DNA from 4 places in the Mesorhizobium sp. B2-8-3 genome. Region 2 is predicted to be linked to each of the others. Evidence: riboswitches for the same ligand, from Rfam matches in the RefSeq annotation. Region 2 holds a riboswitch; each other region holds the start of a gene.

Region 1 (4,766 bases), on a different contig from region 2:
GCCGCGCTCCACCTCGACGCCGGCGCGCTCCAGATGCGTGATCAGCACGCGCTCGTGGATGTCCTGCGGCAGCGCGAAGGCGAAGGAATAGGGGCTGATGCCGCGGCCGAAATCGGCGAGCGGGAGTCTCGCGGCGACGCCTGCCGGCGTATGCACGGTGAGCTGTTCGATCTTCACGCCCGCGGCAAGCACGTCGTCGACGATGCCGATCTGGCGGTGGAATTCCAGCGTGCGCGCCTGGACGGCCAGCGCGCGCGAGGTTTCGCCGGGAGCGGCGGCCTTGTCGAAGATGCGCACCGGAACGCCGAGCTTGGTCAACCAGAGCGCGAGCGTCAGCCCGGTCGGGCCGGCGCCGGCGATGAGGACCTTGGTCTTTGACATGGTCATTTTCCTTCTCCCTCAACGATACGGACTTTTTCGTGTTCCCGCAGCCGGTTAACGCCGGCAGTGACGACCCGGTCGCCCTTGGTGAGCCCGGCACTGACGACTACGCGGTCGGTCTCGTAGCGGGCGATGGTGACCGGCTTGAGCTCGACAGCCGACGAGGCCGACACCACCCAGACGGCGGGCTTGCCTTCCTTGTCGAACAGCGCGCTGCCCGGCAGCAGCACGACAGGCGCGCCGGCGATCTCGACGCGGCCGGCGACACTTGCGCCGAAGCGCATCTCGTCAGGCGCATTCTCAAGCGAAACCTTCACCTGGAAGGTGCGGGTGGCGGCGTCGGCCATCGGCGCTATCTCGCGCACAGTGCCGGCGGTCGAGACCGCCGGATTGCTGAGCAGCGAGACGGTGACGGCGGGTATCTTTCGACCGCGCCGGTCGCTGGTAAAGGCTGCTTCCGCGATAGAGAACACCGCGTCGCGGCTCTCCGGATCGGCGACGCGTACCACCATCTGCCCAACATTGACCGATTGGCCGGCCTCGGCGCCGGTGGCGGTGACGATGCCGTCGAATTCGGCCCGGAGCTCGGTGTAACCGAGCTGGTCCTTGGCCATCGCGAAGGCGATGTTCGCCGATTTCAGCTTGGCCTCGGCCGAGCGCAGATTCTTTAGCGTCGCGTCATGGTTGGCGCGTGTCGTGAAACCCTTGGCGAGCAGCGCGCTGATACGCGCTTCGGCGGCGCTGGCTTCCACCAGCACGGCCTCGGCCGCTGTCACATCGGCTTCCGCGCTGGCCAGCCGGTTTCGATAATCCTGGTCGTCGACCCGGGCGAGCACCTCGCCCTTCTTCACCGTGGCGCCGACCTCGGCGGTGCGCTGGATGAGCTTGCCGGAAACGCGAAAACCGAGATCGCTCTCCAGCCTCGGCTTGATCTCGCCGATGGCGACGCGGTTATCCGCGACGGGTTCCGGCGAGACCGAAACTGCCTTGACCAGCTTGGTTTCGGGCGTGCCCGGCGCGACGTTCGATGCTTCGCTTCTGGCGCCGTGCCAGACCATCACGGCACCGCAAGCGAGCGCGGCGATGGAGCCGGCGACAAGGCGGCGCCTGAGCGGCTTGTTGTGCCCAAGAGGACTGTTGTGAAAACGTGCGGCAATCATGTCGTCTCCGTGCCCAAGGTTGCGGCCGCGCTTGGGAGGACGCGGCGGTCGGGAAAACTGCGTTGGCTGGCAGGGGATCGAGGCGTTGCAACCTGTCTTTCGCCAGCCCGATCTTTTTGCGATTTCGGCTCCGGCAAATCCCGAACGGTTTCTGAAAATTTTCCGATGTTTGGGTGAGACGGCGCGAGGAGGGATTGACTGCTACGCATTCGTTGGTGTGTAACGTTATTACATATCATAACGAGAATCGAACCACGAATGCATTTCTCCAGGCAGGTCGCTTCACGCGGTGATGAACGCGCGCAGAAGCCGTTGCGACTCGCGCGCGGACAACCTACGATGGCTGCGTCATGGTCCCCGAGCCGCAAGGCGAGGGGTGAAAAAGGGAACACGGTGAGATCCGGTCTGGATCGAACCCGTGGCTGCCCCCGCAACTGTGAGCGGCGAGCTCCATCCGAAACGCCACTGGCCGGCAAGGCTGGGAAGGCGGATGGCGCAACGACCCGCGAGCCAGGAGACCTGCCATCGACATGAGTTGACCGGACGGGGTGTGCCGGGAGGAGACGCGAGCACCGGTCTTGTCGGCCGGCTCGTCCAGCATCCTTCCGTCGCCATTTTGGAAAGTGACGGAAATGTTGGACGCCTCGAGAGCAATTTCAGGAAAAGTGTGTAGCGGTTTTCCGTCTGGAATTGTGTCAAAACAAAGAGATAGAGCGGTTCGCCGTTTCCGTGAAACGGTGAAACGCTCGAGCCATCGCATCATCGTCTGTTCTTTGTGCCGCGATACCGTGACTGGGCTGAGGTCCGGCGAGGGTTTGTGCGCCGACCTGCGCTCCAGGCTTTCCTTGCAGCCGGCGCCTTCCTTTGCCATCGAGACCATCGACTGCATGGCGGGTTGCGCGCGGCCGCTCACCGTGGCCTTCATGGCGCAAGGCAAAGCCACCTATCTCTTCGGTTCCATCGACAGGGGCACCGACGCCGGCGCGCTGGTCGAATTTGCCAGGCTCTATGCCTCGCTGCCCGACGGTTGGTGCAATTCCGGCCAGCGCCCGGCAAGGCTCGCCGGCAAGATACTGGCGCGCATCCCCGCCGCGGGTAAGGCCAGGGAGCAAGTCCGGTGAGCGTGCCCCTGCTTGAAGCCCGCGATCTGGGCGCCACGGCAAACGGCCGGACGCTGGTCGAGGATGTCAGCCTGTCGCTGGCGGCGGGTGAGCGCCTCGCCATCATCGGCCCGAACGGCGCCGGCAAGACGACCCTGCTGCGCATGTTGTGCGGGGCGTTGTCGCCGAGCCACGGCGAGGTTCGCCTGGCCGGCCGCCGGCTGGACAGGATCACCGCCGCCGAGCGGGCGCTCAGCATCGCCGTGGTCGGCCAGACGGACCAGCCGGATCCACGGCTGGCGCTCATCGACTATGTCGAGCTTGGCCGCGTCCCGCATGCCGGCCTGAGGCGCCGGCACGACGACCGCGACATCGTCGTCGAAGCACTGCGCCGGACCGGGCTCTTGCCACTGCTCGCGCGCAGCATCGGCTCGCTCTCCGGCGGCGAGCGCCAGCGCGCGCAGCTCGCCCGTGCCATCGCGCAAGAGCCGAAGATCCTGTTCCTCGACGAGCCGACCAACCACCTTGACCCGCGCGCCCGCGCAGAACTGCTCGAACTGGTGGCCGAATTCAGCATGACCGTGGTCGCCGTGCTGCACGATCTCGCCTTGGTGGCGCCCTTCGCCACCAACGTCGCGGTGATGAGCAACGCCCGGCTGCACGCGCTGGCACCGCCGCGCGAGGCGCTGGCGCAGCCGCATATCCGCGAGGTTTTCGGCATCGACGTGCTGCGCCTGCGGCACCCGACCGAGGACCGCGAGCTCACCGTCTTCGAGCTGCCCACGCGCGCTTCCTCGCCATCCTGAACCTGCCCAACCCAAACAAGGAGCACCATCCCGTGAAACGCCTCGCTTTGTCGTTTGCCTTCTCGCTTCTCGCCTCGGCCGCCTTCGCCTTCCCGGTCACCGTCGACAGCTGCGGCAAGGCGCTCACTTTCGATGCACCGCCAAAACGCGCCGTCATCCAGGACCTCAACATGGCCGAGATGGCCTTCGCGCTGAAGCTGCAGCCGTCGATCGTCGGGCTTACCGGCATCACCGGCTGGTACAAGGTCGGCCCCGAGTTCAAGGCGGAGCAAGGCTCCATCCCGGAGCTGGCGCCAAAATATCCGACGCTGGAAAACCTCGTCGCCGTGCAGCCGGATTTCTTCTTCGCCGGCTGGTATTACGGCATGAAGCCGGGCGGCGAGGTCACGCCCGACACGCTCGCCCCGCACGGCATCAAGACGCTGGTGCTGACCGAAAGCTGCGTCCATCTCGACAAGAACCGGCCCGTCGCCTCGATGGACTTGCTCTATGGCGACGTCGAGAAGCTCGGCAAGATCTTCGGCAAGGAGACGGAGGCCGAAAAGCTGGTCGCCGGCTGGAAGGCCGAGCTTGCCGATATCACCGCCAAGGTCGGCGACCGCAAGGGCACGCGCGTGTTCCTCTACGATTCCGGCGAGGACAAGCCCTTCACCGCCGGCAAGTTCGCCATTCCCAACGCCATGATCGCAGCCGCCGGCGGCGAAAACATCATGGCCGACATGGAGACGAGCTGGGGCAACACCGACTGGGAGACGGTCGCCTCGCGCAATCCGCAGTTCCTTATCCTGCTCGATTACCAGGATGGCGGCGGCTACAGGAAGCTGCTCGATTTCCTTAAAGTCCATCCGGCCATGAAGGAGACCGACGCTGTCAGGAACGAGCGCTTCGTCGCGCTGCGCTACGCCGAGCTGACGCCCGGACCCGCCAATATCGAGGCGATCGGCGAGATCGCCAGGGCCATGCATCCGGAAGCGTTTTAGGCCTGGAGTTCTGATGGGATGGGGATGGCTTCATTGACGGATCGCCTGCCTGTGAATCGCCCGCCTTGGAGATTGGCCAAAACACTCGCGACTTCGTCATCCACGGGCGGAGCAAGGAGCGAAGCGACGCGGCGCAGACCCGAGGATCCATTCCGTCACGCCGAGGCGTCGCCGCTGCTCAGAATTCCGCACCGTGGCATTTCTCGTGCCAGGCCACGCCATGAATTCCAGGGTCTGCGCGACGGCGCTTCGCGCCTGCTTCGCCCTGGAATGATGGGTGGACGGCTCCTTGCGGCATCGACGAAGTCGCGGATGCCTCGGCTGATCCCGGACGCCGGC
Region 2 (4,766 bases):
ATGCCTTGATCGATCGCGAGGCCGAGCGCGCTCCCGCATGTGCCCGGCAGGAAGGCCGATACCTTCTCGGCCGAGCGATCCGCCGCCAACAGCAACGCCGTTGCAAACGCATCGCGAACGATATCGGGCCGCGTCACCGCCAGGGGGCCGATATGCCCGCCGGCATTGATGTAGCCGTAGCCGACCGCATCGCCGCCGGCAAAGAGCAGGACGCCCGTCGTCGAAGGATCGGTGCGCAGGTAGCGATGATGCTTCACCCGCGAGGCGCCCAGGGCACAGGCGTCGATCTCGGCAAGTTTCTCCATCGTCGCGGCGCTGTCGTCCATTTCGACGGCACGCAACGGTCGAGCCAATGCCTTGGTCACCCGTTCGCGCGCGGCGCTGAGAAGGTAGATCGGCGTTTTGGGAAACAAGCCGTGCCGCATGTAAAGCCCCTGCGACACACGATTGAAGGTGAATGTTATAAGTGCCTTGTGGGCTGCGCCTGATGCGCGGGCATGCTCCATGGTCCGTTCCAGCAGCGTGTTTCCGATGCCGCGGCCTTGTCGGCCAGGATCGACGAACAGCTGGGCGAGGAACCAGATATCGCCGCATACCCAGCTCCAGGCGAAGCCGGCAATGTCCCCGTCATCTTCCGCCACCCACAGGCCGCCGGGGTCGTCCTCGAGCGAAAACAGCTGAAAGTTGGGAGGGCTCGTCGCCGCCATCGGGCCAAAGCCGTGCCGAGTGGTAAGCTCATTGATGCTGGCCACCACCAGCGCATCGGTCGCCACGAGATCATCGGCGCGAGCAGGTCTGTAAACGAGCGACATTGAACAACCTCAGCCACGGAGCGTGAGCCGCAACGCCGATCGTATCAGTTGTCCATGCCTGCCGTCTCGGGCGCCATCAGCAAGCATCGTCCGGGGTCCGAGGCCGCGTTGACCCCCGGCGTTTGCCCACCGATGGCAAGCACGATGCCGGCAAGCGCCAGCGCCACGCCCAGCGCCTGCCAGCGGCTGATGGTTTCGCCGAGCACGAGATAGCCGAGCGCCAGGGCGAAAGGCGAGGTGAGCGAGAAGAGCAGCGCCGTGATGCGCGGGCCGACCGAATAGATGGTGGCGAAATAGGTCGAGCTGGCAATGCTGATGCCGGCGAAGCTCGATCCGGCAAGCAGCCAGAACTCCCTCGCTCCGATCGTGTGCCAGCCGCCGATCGCCAACGACACCGAGCCGGTCATCACGAAGGTTGCGAGCATCTGCCAGCGGGCAAGCTGGAGCAGGGGAACGCGGCCCTTGAGCTCGCTCAGGAACATGGAGCTCAGCGCGCTGCATAAGGCGGCGGTGACGGCGAAGGCTTCGGGGGCGAACATGGCTGGCGGCTGCGAATCCGGGAACCGGACAATTGCCGATGCTTACGCCTGCGCGCAGCGCTCGGCTAGGCCGCGCGGGCGCGCGGCGTGCCGAAGATGGACCATGCGGCGGCGACGAGCGCCGCTATCGTGGCAAGCAGCACGCAGAGGCTCGGCAGGTGGAAGACCATGTCGCGCCATCTGGGCTCGACGACGGCGCCGGTGCTGAAAGACTCGCCGCTATACTGGCACAGGATCCACGACGCGCCGCTGCGCACCATGTCGGCGTCGATATCGGAGATCAGTGCTTTCGCGTTGCGTTCGGCTGAGGGCATCGTCGCCATATGGGTGAGCAGCGCCTTGGCGGTGGCGAGGTAGGCGTGGCTGCATTCGTTGAAGGGGCTCTCCTCGTCGGCGAGGCTTCCCGGCATCAGGCCCCACAGGCAATAGGTGTATTGCAGATTGCCGTGATTGTAGAGCCGCCGGAAGGTCGGGTCGGTCGCGGTCTGGTGCTGGGCGAGCTCGAGGATCTCGCCGCGGTAGCGGGCGATCACGGCCATCTGGCCGTGTGTCAGGCTCGGGATCTGGATGCCGGGAGGAGGCGGGGCGAAGGATCCGCTATGCGCTTCGGCGGGTGCTCCCGCCGTCATGATCGAAAGGGCGGTCGCCAAAAAGAAAATGGCCGCCAGGGCAAGGAACCGTGGCGGCCGACGCATCGGATTTCAGGCGAAGCGGCGGGCAGGGCTGCGCTGGTCGCGCGCCGCGACCACGCGCTCGGCAACCGCGCCGAAGCCGAGCCCGACGACGGTCCATAGCACAAGCTGGATGCCGAGCGAGGCGACGCGGAACTGCCACAGCACCGTCGCCGAGAAGTTCTCCGGTACTTCGTTGATGTCTGGCAGGGCTGCCTTCACCAGCGCGAAGACGACGAGGAAGGCCAGCCCAGCCACGATCGAGGCGTTCCAGGCGCCGAGCCGGGTCCACAGCCGCTGCGCCAGGCCGACCGCCGCCACCATCGCCGCGATCGAGACCACGATCATGATGAAGAACAATTCCGTGCGGTAGCCGATGGTCTCGGCATTGCCGACCGCGGGCGGGTTGGCCGGGTATTTGAGGCCGGGCACCACGATCACCGCCAGGAAGCCGAGCAGCGCGATGAGCGCCGAAGTGCCACGGGGCCCAAGCGAACCCAGCCGGCCATAGGCATAGGCGAAGACCAGCGAGAACAGCCCGCCGAGGGCGGCGCCATAGACCAGCACGCCGGTTGCGAGACCGATGCCGGCCTGCGTGACGCGGCTCACCATCTCGGGCTCCGGCGCCTCGCCGGCCGTCTGGGCCTGCTGTTCCTCGAAGGCGATCGCCTTGTCGACCTGCGGCTCGCCATAGACGCGGGCGAAGGCGAATGCCAGAATCCCCGCAACCAGCCCGACAAGCATGCCGCGCAGCAAAAGTTTTCCGACCATGTCGTTAACCCTCTAAGCAATTCCAGGAAAAGTGCGTAGCGGTTTTCCGTCAGGAATAGCGTTAAACCAACCCAGCAATTCCAGGAAAACTGCGTGCCGGTTTTCCGTCCGGAATCGCGTTAGACCAAAATCGAAGCGAGTTCACCGATGCTGAACCGCCTTAGTGGCAGGGGAAGCCGAGCAGGTGGCGGCCGTCATGCACGAATTCGTGCACATAGGTGCCGCGGATCAGCGACGTCGCGCCTTCTTCCGCCCCGACGAAATAGATCGCCAGCATCAACAGCAGGCCGGCGAAGATGGCCCACGGCAGAAGCTCGCGAACCGGAATCGCAACCGGACCGTAGCTGGGGGCGAAGGTGGTGTCGGACATATTGACCTCCCGTGGGATACTGCGTCCCGTTGATCGAACAATGCTGCGGAATAAGGCCTGACTTTCGGCTGGTGCCGATCACAGTGGCGCGACCGTGCCGGACTCGCACCGGCTTCCAATCCCGTATAGCGCTAAAACACTTGTCAGCACTTCGTTCGCCTGTCAACGACATGTAATGGCCAACACGGCTTCGCGCGGCCGAAATTTCACTGGACCACGGAGTTTTGGGATGCTCGCCCGCCTGACGATGATCGCAAGCGGCGCGACGCAGGCCACGCGCAAGGGTCGTTTTCCGAGTGACGAGGCGCCGGAGCCGCGAGCCTTCGAGCGTGCCGGCGCGCTGGCCGCTTCGCTGCGCCGCGCCGACCGCGTCTGGACGAGTCCGGCGCGGGCCGCGCGGCAGACGGCCGAGGCGCTCGGCCTGGCGGCGACGGTCGAGCCGCTGCTTGGCGAACAGGATTTCGGGCGCTGGGCCGGCAAAAGTTTCGAGGAGGTGCAGGCGGAGGATCCGGAAGGCATGGCGGCATGGCTTTCCGATCCGGATGCCGCACCCCATGGCGGCGAGTCGCTTGCCGCGGTGGCCTCGCGCGGCGCGGCACTGCTGGAGCGCCTGGCCGCCGAGAGCGGCCACACCATCGCGCTCACCCATGCCGTGCCGATCCGCGCCGCCATGGTGCATGTGCTGGGTGCGCCGCTCTCCTCGGTCTGGAAGATCGACATCGAGCCGCTGTCACTCACCGAGTTCCGCGGCGACGGCCGCCGCTGGGTCCTGCACGCGAGCGGGGTCATCGTCTCTGGTTGAACCCTCTGGGCATGAAAGATCCCGATGAACGCGGTCGGCCTATGAAGCTGCCGTTCCGCGTTTCAGTGATTGCTAACGGAACGGAAACGCCTCGCTGCTATGGTGCTGCCCTGTTGCGAGGAGAGCCTTGCCTGAGGAGCCCGCCGGATATGGCCAATTTTCCCGAGACCGAGCGCCGTCTTCATGCGCGCGAATTCGTGCTCAAGGAAGCCACGATCATCGCCGCCGGCGTCAGGATCGGCTGCTCGGTCAGAAATCAGCACGAGCAAGGTGCGGAATTGCGCGTCGGCGCCGATGTGGAGATCCCGGACCGCTTCCTGCTCGAGGTCCCGGCCGACGATACGGCCTATCGCGCTCTGGTGCGGTGGCGGCGCAACGACCGCGTCGGCGTGGCGCTCTACAGCAACGCGCCGAAGGACTGATGCGCAGCCGTCCCACCAATTCGTTACTTGATCCTGCCCAAGGCGATGTGCAGCCTGGCATATCGGGAACGTAACCGCCGCGAGCGCGTTCATTGCCGGACCAACAGGGATTTGCGAATGAGCAGGACAGCCGTTTGGGTGGCGCTGCTCGCCATTTACCTGTTGCAGGCCAATGGCCCATGGTGGATCTCCTGTGGTTGTGCAGGGATGAACCTCTGATCGGCTGAGGGTTCCGCCGACGAAGCGAAAGCTGCTCAGCGAAGCGCCGCCCACCCCGTCACGAGGATGAGAACAAGCGTGACCAGCGCGCCCGAGACATAGAAGATTGTCCTGACGCTGCCGCCCTTGGCGGCGTTTCCTCCACGCAGGTAGATGACCA
Region 3 (4,766 bases), on a different contig from region 2:
CGCCGGGATGTTGGGCATGGCGGCGGCAAGCAGCGCCGACCCGAACAGGGTCCAGGCCGGCCAGTGCTGGTTGGCCGCCACGATCAATGTCGTGAAGGCAAGCACCGAGACAAGCGTGGTCGGCAGGGCAATCGCGCTTTGGCCAAGCTGATCCACCCATCGCGAGATCTGCGGTGACAAAACAGCATTCACAAGGGCGTAGGTCGCGGAGACCGCCCCGGCCAGCCAATATTCGCCATGCGTCTGCGAGAGCATCGCCACGATGCCGATCGGCGCCATGGCGATCGGCAGCCGCGCGATGAAGGCGGCCGCGGCAAAGCCTTTCGTGCCGGGAGCCCGAAAGATGTCCGCATAGGGGTTTCGCATGATCCTGCTCCTCGACAAGGTTGCATACTAAAACTACATGCGCTGCGTATGAATGTGAGATAGTTCATACGCAGCGTATGTCAATTGGCATACGAAACGTATGTGAGTAGGGCCAGAGCCATGCACAGACCGCGCAAGGAGATGATCGCCGAAACGCGCGCCAAGCTGATCGCGGCCGCCCGCCACGCCTTCGGCACGGTCGGCTACGCCGAGGCCTCGATGGACGATTTCACCGCGTCGGCCGGCCTGACGCGCGGCGCGCTCTACCATCATTTCGGCGACAAGAAGGGGCTGCTGCAGGCGGTGATCGCCGAGATCGACGGCGAAATGGCCGAGCGGGTGAACGAGGTGGCTTCGAAGGCGCCGACCCGCTGGCAGCATTTCGTCGATGAATGCACCAGCTATATCGAAATGGCGCTGGAGCCGGAAATCCAGCGCATCATGTTCCGCGACGGTCCGGCGGTGCTCGGCGACCCGGCGCAGTGGCCGAATGCCAGCGCTTGCATCGCCTCGATGACCGACCATCTGACGAAGCTGCAGGACGAGGGGGTGGTCGTTCCAGAGCTTGATCCCGAGACCACCTCACGGCTGATCAATGGCGCCAGCAGCCAGGCCGCGCAGCGCATCGCCAATTCGAAGGATCCCGAAGCGACGTCGAAGAAGGCGATCGCGGCATTCAAGCAACTGCTCGAAGGCTTGCGCAAGAGGGTTGACGGCACGCTTGGGTAACCAAGCCACCGGGTTGTGCACCGCTTTCCGGCCGCCGCAACCCCGCCGCGATTGACAATCAATGGGGCGAGCGCATCCTCCACCGCCAACTCTTACAGCGCCGCGCGTTCTTTGAACGCGCAAAGGACGCTGTAAAAACTTTGATTCAGCGCATGGCCCTTCCCAAAAATCGATTCCGATTTTCGGGATCATGCGCGGGGGTGTGGAGAGTCGGGGCATGTGGGACTTCAGCATCGCCAGGTCGGTGTCCATCATGATGCGGACATGGCCGTTCATCGTCTTTCGCATGATCGTCTATTTCGGCATCACGGTTGCCTACATCATGGCGACTGGGACGGGGGCCAGCGTCGGCTACGGCGTCGGCCACATCTCGACCGATCCCGACGGGCCGATGTCCTTCGCTCTGTGGGGCGGCGTGGTCGGCTTCGGCGTCGTGTCGATCGCCGTCTACTGGATCCGCGAATACATCCTCTACGTGCTGAAGGCGGGCCATATCGCCGTCATGGTGCATCTGATCGACGGCCACGATGTCCCTGACGGCCAGAACCAGATCGCCTATGCCAAGGAAGTGGTCACCCAGCGTTTCGCCGAGGCCAACATCCTTTTCGTCGTCGACCAGTTGGTCAAGGGCGCCATCCGCGCCATCACCGGCCTGATCGGCGGCATAGCCGCCTTCCTGCCGATCCCGGGCCTGAGCGGCCTGGTCGGCTTCATCAACACCGTCATCCGTATCTCGCTGACCTATGTCGACGAGATCATCCTCGGCTACAACATCCGCATCAATTCGAACTCGCCCTTCGAGACGGCCAGGCAAGGCGTCGTCCTCTACGCCCAGAACGGCAAGCACATGGTCAAGAACGCCGTCTGGCTGGCGGCGATCATGTGGGGCGTGTCCTTCGTCATCTTCCTGTTGATGCTGGCGCCCGCGGCCGCGATCCTCTGGGTCATGCCGGGCCAGCTTGCCGGCTGGGCTTTCGTGCTGGCCATCGTCTTTGCCTGGGCCTTCAAGGCGGCCTTCATCGAGCCCTTCGCCATTGCCTCGCTGATGCAGGTCTATTTCGAAGCCATCGAGGGCCAGGTGCCCAATCCCGAATGGGACCACCGGCTGGCCGAGGCCTCGTCCAAGTTCGGGGAACTGCGCGACAAGGCGCTGGGCTCTTTCGGCGGCGGCTCGCGCTGGGATACCCCGAGAGCCGCCTGATCATGGCTTTGATGGGCCGCCAAGCCTGGCGATTGCCGATTTGAGCGGCGCCTCGCCGGCGCCGCGGAAAGTCTCGCTCATCACCAGCTCCGGCAGCGGCAGGCGCTTGCCCCAGCCATGCGCCTCGAGATCGGGCTTCGGCGCGAAGGCAGAGACGCGGCCGACGCAGAGATAGGCGATCGGCGTCACATGTTCCGGGATCGACAAGAGCTGCTTCAGCGCTTCCGTCTCGATGATGCTGACCCAGCCGACGCCGACACCCTCGGCCCGCGCCGCCAGCCAGAAATTCTGCACCGCGCAGACGGTGCTGTAGAGATCCATCTCCGGATTGTGCCAACGCCCGAGCGGCGAGTCCTTCGACCGCTGCCGGTCGCAGGTGATGCAGAGATTGAGCGCGCTTTCGCAGATGCCCTCGAGCTTCAGCTTGCGGTAAAGCGCCTGCCGTTCCGCCTCGATCGCCGGCAGCTCCTGCTCGCGCGCGGCGAGGAACAGGTCGCGCACCTGCTGACGCCTGCCTGGATCGCGGATGACGATGAAGTTCCACGGCTGCATGTAGCCGACCGACGGCGCATGATGCGCGGCGGTGATGAGCCGCGCCAACACGCTGTCGTCGAGATCGTCGGGGATAAAATGGCTGCGCACGTCACGCCTGGTGAACATCGCCCGATAGACCGCGTCGCGCGCCAATTGGTCAAAGTCGTCGCCGCTCGCGGCGATCGCTGCTGCCGTCATCGCTTTTCCCCTTGCGACAAGCAGTCCCCCGCCTGACCAAGCGGAAAACCATGTCTGCCGGGCCGGTCTTCTGGCTCGGGATCCTCCCGCATCCGGCGCCTTCCCGTCATCGACAGTGGCTTTGCCGGCGCGGTCCCCCTCACAGCGTTGGGCACGCCACGGAGTTCAACCGTGTTCCCGATTCTCCCGCGTCGCGGGCACCAGGCAGCGAAGAACCTTACCGCGAAGCTTGCGCCGCGCCAATGGCGCCAGCGACATGGGCTGGCGCAATTTTCCCCAGCCATTCGGCTTTCAAACATGGTCATCCGCGCCGCCGGTGCCTAGATTAGGCGCCATGGACACCCGTCTCTACACGCACCCGATCTTTCTGGAACACCTCACGCCGCCCGGCCATCCCGAGCGGCCTGACCGCCTGCGCGCCATCGAACGCGTGCTCGACGACGAGGCTTTTTCGGCGCTCGACCGCGTCAAGGCGCCCGAAGGCGACGAGAAAACGATCCTCTATGCGCATCCCGAGGATTTCGTCGAGCGCGTGCGCGCGGCGATCCCTGAGAACGGCATCGTCTCGATCGACGCCGATACCAGCGCCAGCCCGAAAAGCTGGCAGGCCGTGGTGACGGCGATCGGCGGCGCCAACGCGGCGGTGGACGACGTCTTCGAGGGCCGTGCCGCCAACGTCTTCGTCGCCGCCCGTCCGCCGGGTCACCACGCCGAAAAGACCACCGCGATGGGCTTCTGCCTGTTCAACACGGCCGCGATCGCCGCCCGCTACGCGCAGAAGAAGCATCAGGCCGAGCGCGTCGCCATCGTCGACTGGGACGTCCACCACGGCAACGGCACACAGGACATTTTTTGGGACGACCCGTCGGTTCTCTATTGCTCGACGCACCAGATGCCGCTTTATCCCGGTACCGGAGCGAAAAGCGAAACCGGCGCCGGCAACATCGTCAATGCGCCGCTCGCGCCGCAGACCGGCAGCGACCTGTTCCGCGATGCCTTCCTGTCGCGCGTGCTGCCCTCGATCGATGCGTTCGCGCCGGACCTGATCATCATTTCAGCCGGCTTCGACGCGCACCACCGCGATCCGCTCGCGGAGATCAACCTGACCGAGGATGATTTCGACTGGGCGACCGGGCAATTGATGGAGCGCGCCGGCCGCCACAGCTCCAACAGGCTCGTCAGCCTGCTGGAAGGCGGCTACGATCTGCAGGGACTGGCATTTTCAGTCGCCGCCCATGTCGGGCGGCTGATGAAGGGATAGGCTATGGCATTGGAAGGCAATGAGGACGTCAAGGCGATGAGCTTCGAACAGGCGCTCGACGCGCTGGAGAAGATCGTCGATGATCTTGAGCGCGGCGACGTCCCGCTCGACCAGTCGATCAAGATCTACGAGCGCGGCGAAGCGCTGAAGGCGCATTGCGACCGGCTGCTGAAAGCGGCCGAGGACAAGGTCGAGAAGATCAGGCTGTCGCGCGACGGCAAGCCGGTAGGAACGGAGCCGCTCGACGCAGAGTAACGACGCAGAGTAATTTGGACGACGGTGAGGCAGACAAAGCAGGTAAGGAGTTCAAGCTATGTGCCGCAACATCAAGACCCTGGCCAATTTCGAGCCGCCGGCGACCAATGACGAAGTGCATGACGCAGCGCTGCAATTCGTGCGCAAACTGAGCGGCTCGACCAAGCCCTCCAAGCGCAACGAGCATGCCTTCCACCATGCGGTCGAGGCGATCACAGCTGT
Region 4 (4,766 bases), on a different contig from region 2:
GGGGTCGATGATGCCCTTGGGCTTCGGCGCGACGAGGGTGCCTGAACTGTCGTTCAATCCCATTCCAGCGCTCCTTTTTTCCATTCATAGGCAAAGCCGATGGTCAGCACCGCCAGGAACACCATCATCGACCAGAAGCCGAGCATGCCGACCTTGGAGAAGGAGACCGCCCACGGGAACAGGAAGGCGACCTCGAGATCGAAGATGATGAACAGAATCGACACCAGGTAGAAGCGGATGTCGAATTTCATACGGGCGTCGTCAAACGAGTTGAAGCCGCATTCATAGGCGGAAAGCTTCTCCGGGTCGGGATTGCGGTAGGCCACCAGGAACGGCGCTATGAGCAGCGCAAGGCCGACGACCAGCGCCACGGCGATGAACAGGACGATCGGCAGATATGAACTCAGGAGTGCGCTCATGCGGCGGCTTTCCTTAGGCGGGCAGTTCACTTTGATTACAGCAACGAACTCTAATGCGGAAGCGTGACAGTTTAACCGCTGAACCGTTTTAAGAGGCCCATGCTGCAACGCGGCGAGGGTTAGCGCAGCGGTTTCGGTGACGCAAGTCAAACCTTGTTCAATTCGCGGCCTGGACGCCTTATCGGAAGAAACTGGTCCGATCCGCTCCTGTTTGATTTCCTTCGATTTTTACTCCACTTTTCTCTCCTGACATATCTCCCGCCATTTGCCTGCTAGCATGGCCGGAATCACCGGCTAAAAATCCGGCAAATGATCAGGGCAAGGCGCCTCGATGAAGGACAAGATTTCGCTGGCCATGGCGAGGCGCATTGCGCTCGGAGCACAGGGGTTCAACGACCCTAGGCCCGGCGGCGTTCCGGATCGCCGCCACCTTGCGCGCGTGCTTTCACGAACCGGCCTGTTGCAGATCGATTCCGTCAGCGCTGTGGTGCGCGCTCATTATATGCCGCTCTATTCTCGCCTCGGCCCCTACCCGCTTGCGCTGCTCGACAACGCCGCGGTCACCCGCAAGCGCGCGGTCTTTGAGTATTGGGCGCATGAGGCGTCGTTCCTGCCTGTCGAAACCTACCCTTTGATGCGCTGGCGCATGCTGCGCGCCGAGCAGGGCGACGAGATGTATCTCGGCCTGGCGAAATGGGGCCGGGAGCGCAAGGCGATGATCGACGAGATCTATGCGCAGGTCGCCGAACGCGGCCCGATCGCCGCGTCCGACATCGAAGGCCACAAGGGCAATGGCGGCTGGTGGGGCTGGAGCGAGGCCAAGCACGCTTTCGAATGGCTGTTCTGGGCCGGACGCATCACCACTGCCTACCGGCGCGGCTTCGAACGCTATTACGACCTGCCCGAGCGCGTTTTGCCGCAGGCCGTGCTCGACCTGCCGGTGCCCTCGGTCGAGGACGCGCATCGCGAATTGCTGCGCATCTCGGCCCGCGCCCATGGCATCGCCACCTATGGCGACCTTCGCGACTATTTTCGTCTCGCGCCGGGCGATACGAAAGACCGCATCGAGGAACTGGTCGAAGCGGGCGAACTGCTGCCTGTGAAGGTCGAGAGCTGGGACAAGACCGCCTATCTCCACAAGGACGCCCGCTTTCCACGCCGAATAGAGGCCCGCGCCCTGCTCGCCCCCTTCGATCCCGTCGTCTTCGAGCGCACCCGGACGGAAAAACTCTTCGGCTTCCGCTACCGCATCGAGCTCTACACGCCGGCCGAAAAGCGCCAATACGGCTACTACGTGCTGCCCTTCCTGCTTGGCGACCGCATCGTCGCCCGTGTCGATCTGCGAGCCGATCGGCCGGCGAGCGTGCTGCGCGTCCATGCTGCCTATGCCGAAACCGGTGCTCCCGCCGAAACGGCGGCCCAACTCTTCGACGAATTGAAGCAGATGCAGGCATGGCTCGGCCTGGAGGCGATCGAAGTGACGCCGGCCGGCGACCTCGGGCCGGCGCTGGCCGACATCGCGGTGTCGTAGCCGTGCGTTGACAGGCACCCGGCCGTAAGCCTAAATCCTGACCCAGACGGTCTTCTCCCGGCAAAGGGAGGAGCCAAGAGGGAATGCGGTGCGGGCCAACGCCCAAATCCGCGGCTGTCCCCGCAACTGTAAGCGACGAGCCCCGGCCGAAAACCACTGGGATGTTCCCGGGAAGGCGGCCTTCAAGGCGACGACTCGCGAGCCAGGAGACCTGCCGTCTGAGACTTTAAGTATCCGAATGCCCGGCGGGTTTTCCGGGCAAGGAGCCTGGTTTTGGATCGCAACGGCAGTTTCCCGGCAAATAGTGCGGATATTTCGTCCGAGCCCGACGCGCTGGCCGGCGTGACCGTCATCGTCTGCTCCTCCTGCCGCGACGAAACCGGCTCGGACGCCCATCCGCGTGCCGGCGCGCTGCTGGCTGAAGACACGCGCCGTGCCGCCTCCGGTGAAAACGTCCGCATCCGCACCGTCGAATGCCTCGGCAATTGCAAGCGCCGGCTGAGCGCCGCGCTGCTGCGCGACGGCTGCTGGAGCTATGTCTTCGGCGATCTGACCGCGACCAGCGGCGCCGACCTCATCGCCGGCGCAAAGCTCTTCGCCATCTCGACCGACGGCCTGATCCCCTGGCGCGGCCGGCCCGATTCTCTCAAGCGCGGCCTGGTTGCCCGCATCCCTCCCCTCGACATGCTGAAGGACTGACCATGAACGCTTCCGTTTCCCGTGTTCCCTGTACCGTCGTCACCGGCTTCCTCGGCGCCGGCAAGACGACGCTGATTCGCAACCTGCTCGAGAACGCCAAGGGCAAGCGGCTGGCGATCATCGTCAACGAGTTCGGTGATGTCGGCATCGACGGCGATATCCTGAAAGGCTGCGGCGTCGACACATGCCCGGAGGAAAACATCGTCGAGCTCGCCAATGGCTGCATCTGCTGCACCGTGGCCGACGATTTCGTGCCGGCGCTCGACCAGATCCTGTCGCTCAATCCCAAGGTTGACCACATCCTGATCGAAACCTCCGGCCTCGCTCTGCCGAAGCCGCTGGTCCAGGCCTTCCAGTGGCCGACGGTCAAGAGCCGCGTCACGGTCGACGGGGTCGTCGCCGTGGTTGATGGTCCGGCGCTGGCCGACGGCCGCGTCGCTTCCGACATGGATGCCCTGCAGGCCCAGCGCGCCGCGGACGTGACGCTCGACCATGACGATCCGGTCGAAGAGGTATTCGAGGACCAGATTGCCTGCGCCGACCTGATCATCCTGTCGAAGAGCGACCTGATGGATGCGGCCGGATCGCAGCGCGCCAACGCCGTCATCGGCAAGCACGTCGCGCGCGCCGTGAAGATCGTTCCGACCGCGCAAGGCAAGGTCGACCCGTCGGTGCTGCTCGGTCTCGGCCTCGCCGTCGAGGACGACATCGAGAACCGCAAGACCCATCACGACGACGAGCTCGACCATGAGCACGACGATTTCGATTCCTTCGTCATCGACATCCCTTCGGTCGCCAACCCCGATGAGCTGGCCGAGCGCGTCGCCCTTGCCGCCGAGCAGGAAAACGTGCTGCGCGTCAAAGGCTTCGTCGAGGTCGGCGGCAAGCCGATGCGGCTCCTGCTCCAGGCTGTCGGCCCGCGCGTCAATCATTATTACGACCGCGCCTGGACGGCCGAGGACGACCGCCGTTCGCGGCTCGTCGTCATCGGCCTCAAGGGGCTGAACCGCCCGGCGATCGAGCGTATCCTCGCCGGCTGAGGCAAAGACCAAAAAGCGATGCATATCCTCACCACGACATCCGCTTCGCTCGACGATCTCGCCGAGCCGGTCGACCTCAGGCAGACGCCTGCGGATGTGGTGGCCCTGTCCTTCACCGACAGCGACCTCGCCGGTCTGGCCGCCGCCTGGAAGGCCGATGCCGCGCGGCTGCCCGCGATGCGGCTTGCGGCGCTGCGCGACCTTCGCCACCCGATGTCGGTGGATCTTTGGATCGACAGCGTCGCCCGCCACGCCAAGGTCGTCCTGGTGCGCATCCTCGGCGGCTATGAGTGGTGGCGCTATGGCTGCGACCAGCTCGCCGCGGTCGCGCGCGAGCGCGGCATCAAGCTGGCGCTGCTGCCCGGCGAAAGCCATGACGAGGACCAGCGGCTGATCGAAGGCTCGACGCTGCCGCGTGCCGAGCTCGACGCGCTGCTCGGCTATTTCCGCGAAGGCGGGCCGGCCAATATGGCGGCGCTGGTGCAAAGGCTGGCAAAGCTTGCGGGGGCTGAGGCGGCCGTGGTTGATGCGGTCAGTGTGCCGAAGGCGGGGTATTATGAGCCGGGAGTTGGTGTCGTCGAGAAGTCGAACGTTTCAAGGGTCGGCATTCCTTCGCACCCCCCTCTGTCCTGCCGGACATCTCCCCCGCAAGGGGGGAGATCAGCCGTCACCCAAGCCGGCTCTATCTCTGCTTCGTCAAATATCGAGCTAGCTGAAACATCTACAGTTGGCGAAACCGTCGACCACAGAGCAATCTCCCCCCTTGCGGGGGAGATGTCCGGCAGGACAGAGGGGGGTGTGACGGAACTCGGCGTCGACAATTTCGCAGTCGTCCCCATCCTCTTCTACCGCTCGATGCTGCTCGCGGCAGACGTAGCGCCGATCGACGCTCTGGCGGAAGCGTTGAAGCAGCAAGGCATGGCCCCGGTGCCGATCTTCGTTTCCAGCCTCAAGGATCCGGCGTCTCTCGCCTTCGTCGAAAACGCGATCGCCTCGCTGAATCCCGCCGCCATCGTCACCGCCACCGCCTTCGCCTCCGGCGCGGAGCCCGGCATCGAGACTCTGTTCGACCGCGCC

Evidence for each region. A riboswitch is a leader RNA that binds a small molecule or an ion and turns the genes downstream of it on or off. The one in region 2 is predicted to bind cobalamin.
Region 1: it holds a riboswitch for cobalamin, as region 2 does, so the genes downstream of both, FJ418_RS16860 (DUF1636 family protein) here and FJ418_RS17585 (CbtB domain-containing protein) in region 2, are expected to answer to the same signal.
Region 3: it holds a riboswitch for cobalamin, as region 2 does, so the genes downstream of both, bluB (5,6-dimethylbenzimidazole synthase) here and FJ418_RS17585 (CbtB domain-containing protein) in region 2, are expected to answer to the same signal.
Region 4: it holds a riboswitch for cobalamin, as region 2 does, so the genes downstream of both, FJ418_RS24935 (DUF1636 family protein) here and FJ418_RS17585 (CbtB domain-containing protein) in region 2, are expected to answer to the same signal.

What each region holds. Positions count from the first base shown of each region.
Region 1 covers NZ_VFTW01000010.1:62,519-67,284, forward strand. The annotation lists gene FJ418_RS16850 (FAD-dependent monooxygenase) at 1-387, opposite strand, end outside; gene FJ418_RS16855 (efflux RND transporter periplasmic adaptor subunit) at 384-1,541, opposite strand; cobalamin riboswitch at 1,876-2,083, shown strand; gene FJ418_RS16860 (DUF1636 family protein) at 2,279-2,662, shown strand; gene FJ418_RS16865 (ABC transporter ATP-binding protein) at 2,659-3,447, shown strand; gene FJ418_RS16870 (ABC transporter substrate-binding protein) at 3,480-4,427, shown strand.
Region 2 covers NZ_VFTW01000011.1:18,287-23,052, forward strand. The annotation lists gene FJ418_RS17565 (GNAT family N-acetyltransferase) at 1-812, opposite strand, end outside; gene FJ418_RS17570 (DMT family transporter) at 857-1,351, opposite strand; gene FJ418_RS17575 (hypothetical protein) at 1,417-2,001, opposite strand; gene FJ418_RS17580 (CbtA family protein) at 2,053-2,793, opposite strand; gene FJ418_RS17585 (CbtB domain-containing protein) at 2,954-3,163, opposite strand; adenosylcobalamin (AdoCbl) riboswitch at 3,164-3,307, opposite strand; gene FJ418_RS17590 (histidine phosphatase family protein) at 3,393-3,965, shown strand; gene FJ418_RS17595 (PilZ domain-containing protein) at 4,115-4,387, shown strand; gene FJ418_RS17600 (MAPEG family protein) at 4,642-4,766, opposite strand, start outside.
Region 3 covers NZ_VFTW01000021.1:32,058-36,823, reverse strand. The annotation lists gene FJ418_RS24405 (MFS transporter) at 1-366, opposite strand, end outside; gene FJ418_RS24400 (TetR/AcrR family transcriptional regulator) at 487-1,095, shown strand; gene FJ418_RS24395 (hypothetical protein) at 1,313-2,296, shown strand; gene bluB (5,6-dimethylbenzimidazole synthase) at 2,297-3,028, opposite strand; cobalamin riboswitch at 3,071-3,248, opposite strand; gene FJ418_RS24385 (histone deacetylase family protein) at 3,363-4,289, shown strand; gene FJ418_RS24380 (exodeoxyribonuclease VII small subunit) at 4,293-4,544, shown strand; gene FJ418_RS24375 (DUF2277 domain-containing protein) at 4,603-4,766, shown strand, end outside.
Region 4 covers NZ_VFTW01000022.1:35,786-40,551, forward strand. The annotation lists gene FJ418_RS24920 (NADH-quinone oxidoreductase subunit B) at 1-63, opposite strand, end outside; gene FJ418_RS24925 (NADH-quinone oxidoreductase subunit A) at 54-419, opposite strand; gene FJ418_RS24930 (winged helix-turn-helix domain-containing protein) at 751-1,950, shown strand; cobalamin riboswitch at 1,981-2,184, shown strand; gene FJ418_RS24935 (DUF1636 family protein) at 2,224-2,649, shown strand; gene cobW (cobalamin biosynthesis protein CobW) at 2,652-3,689, shown strand; gene FJ418_RS24945 (cobaltochelatase subunit CobN) at 3,708-4,766, shown strand, end outside.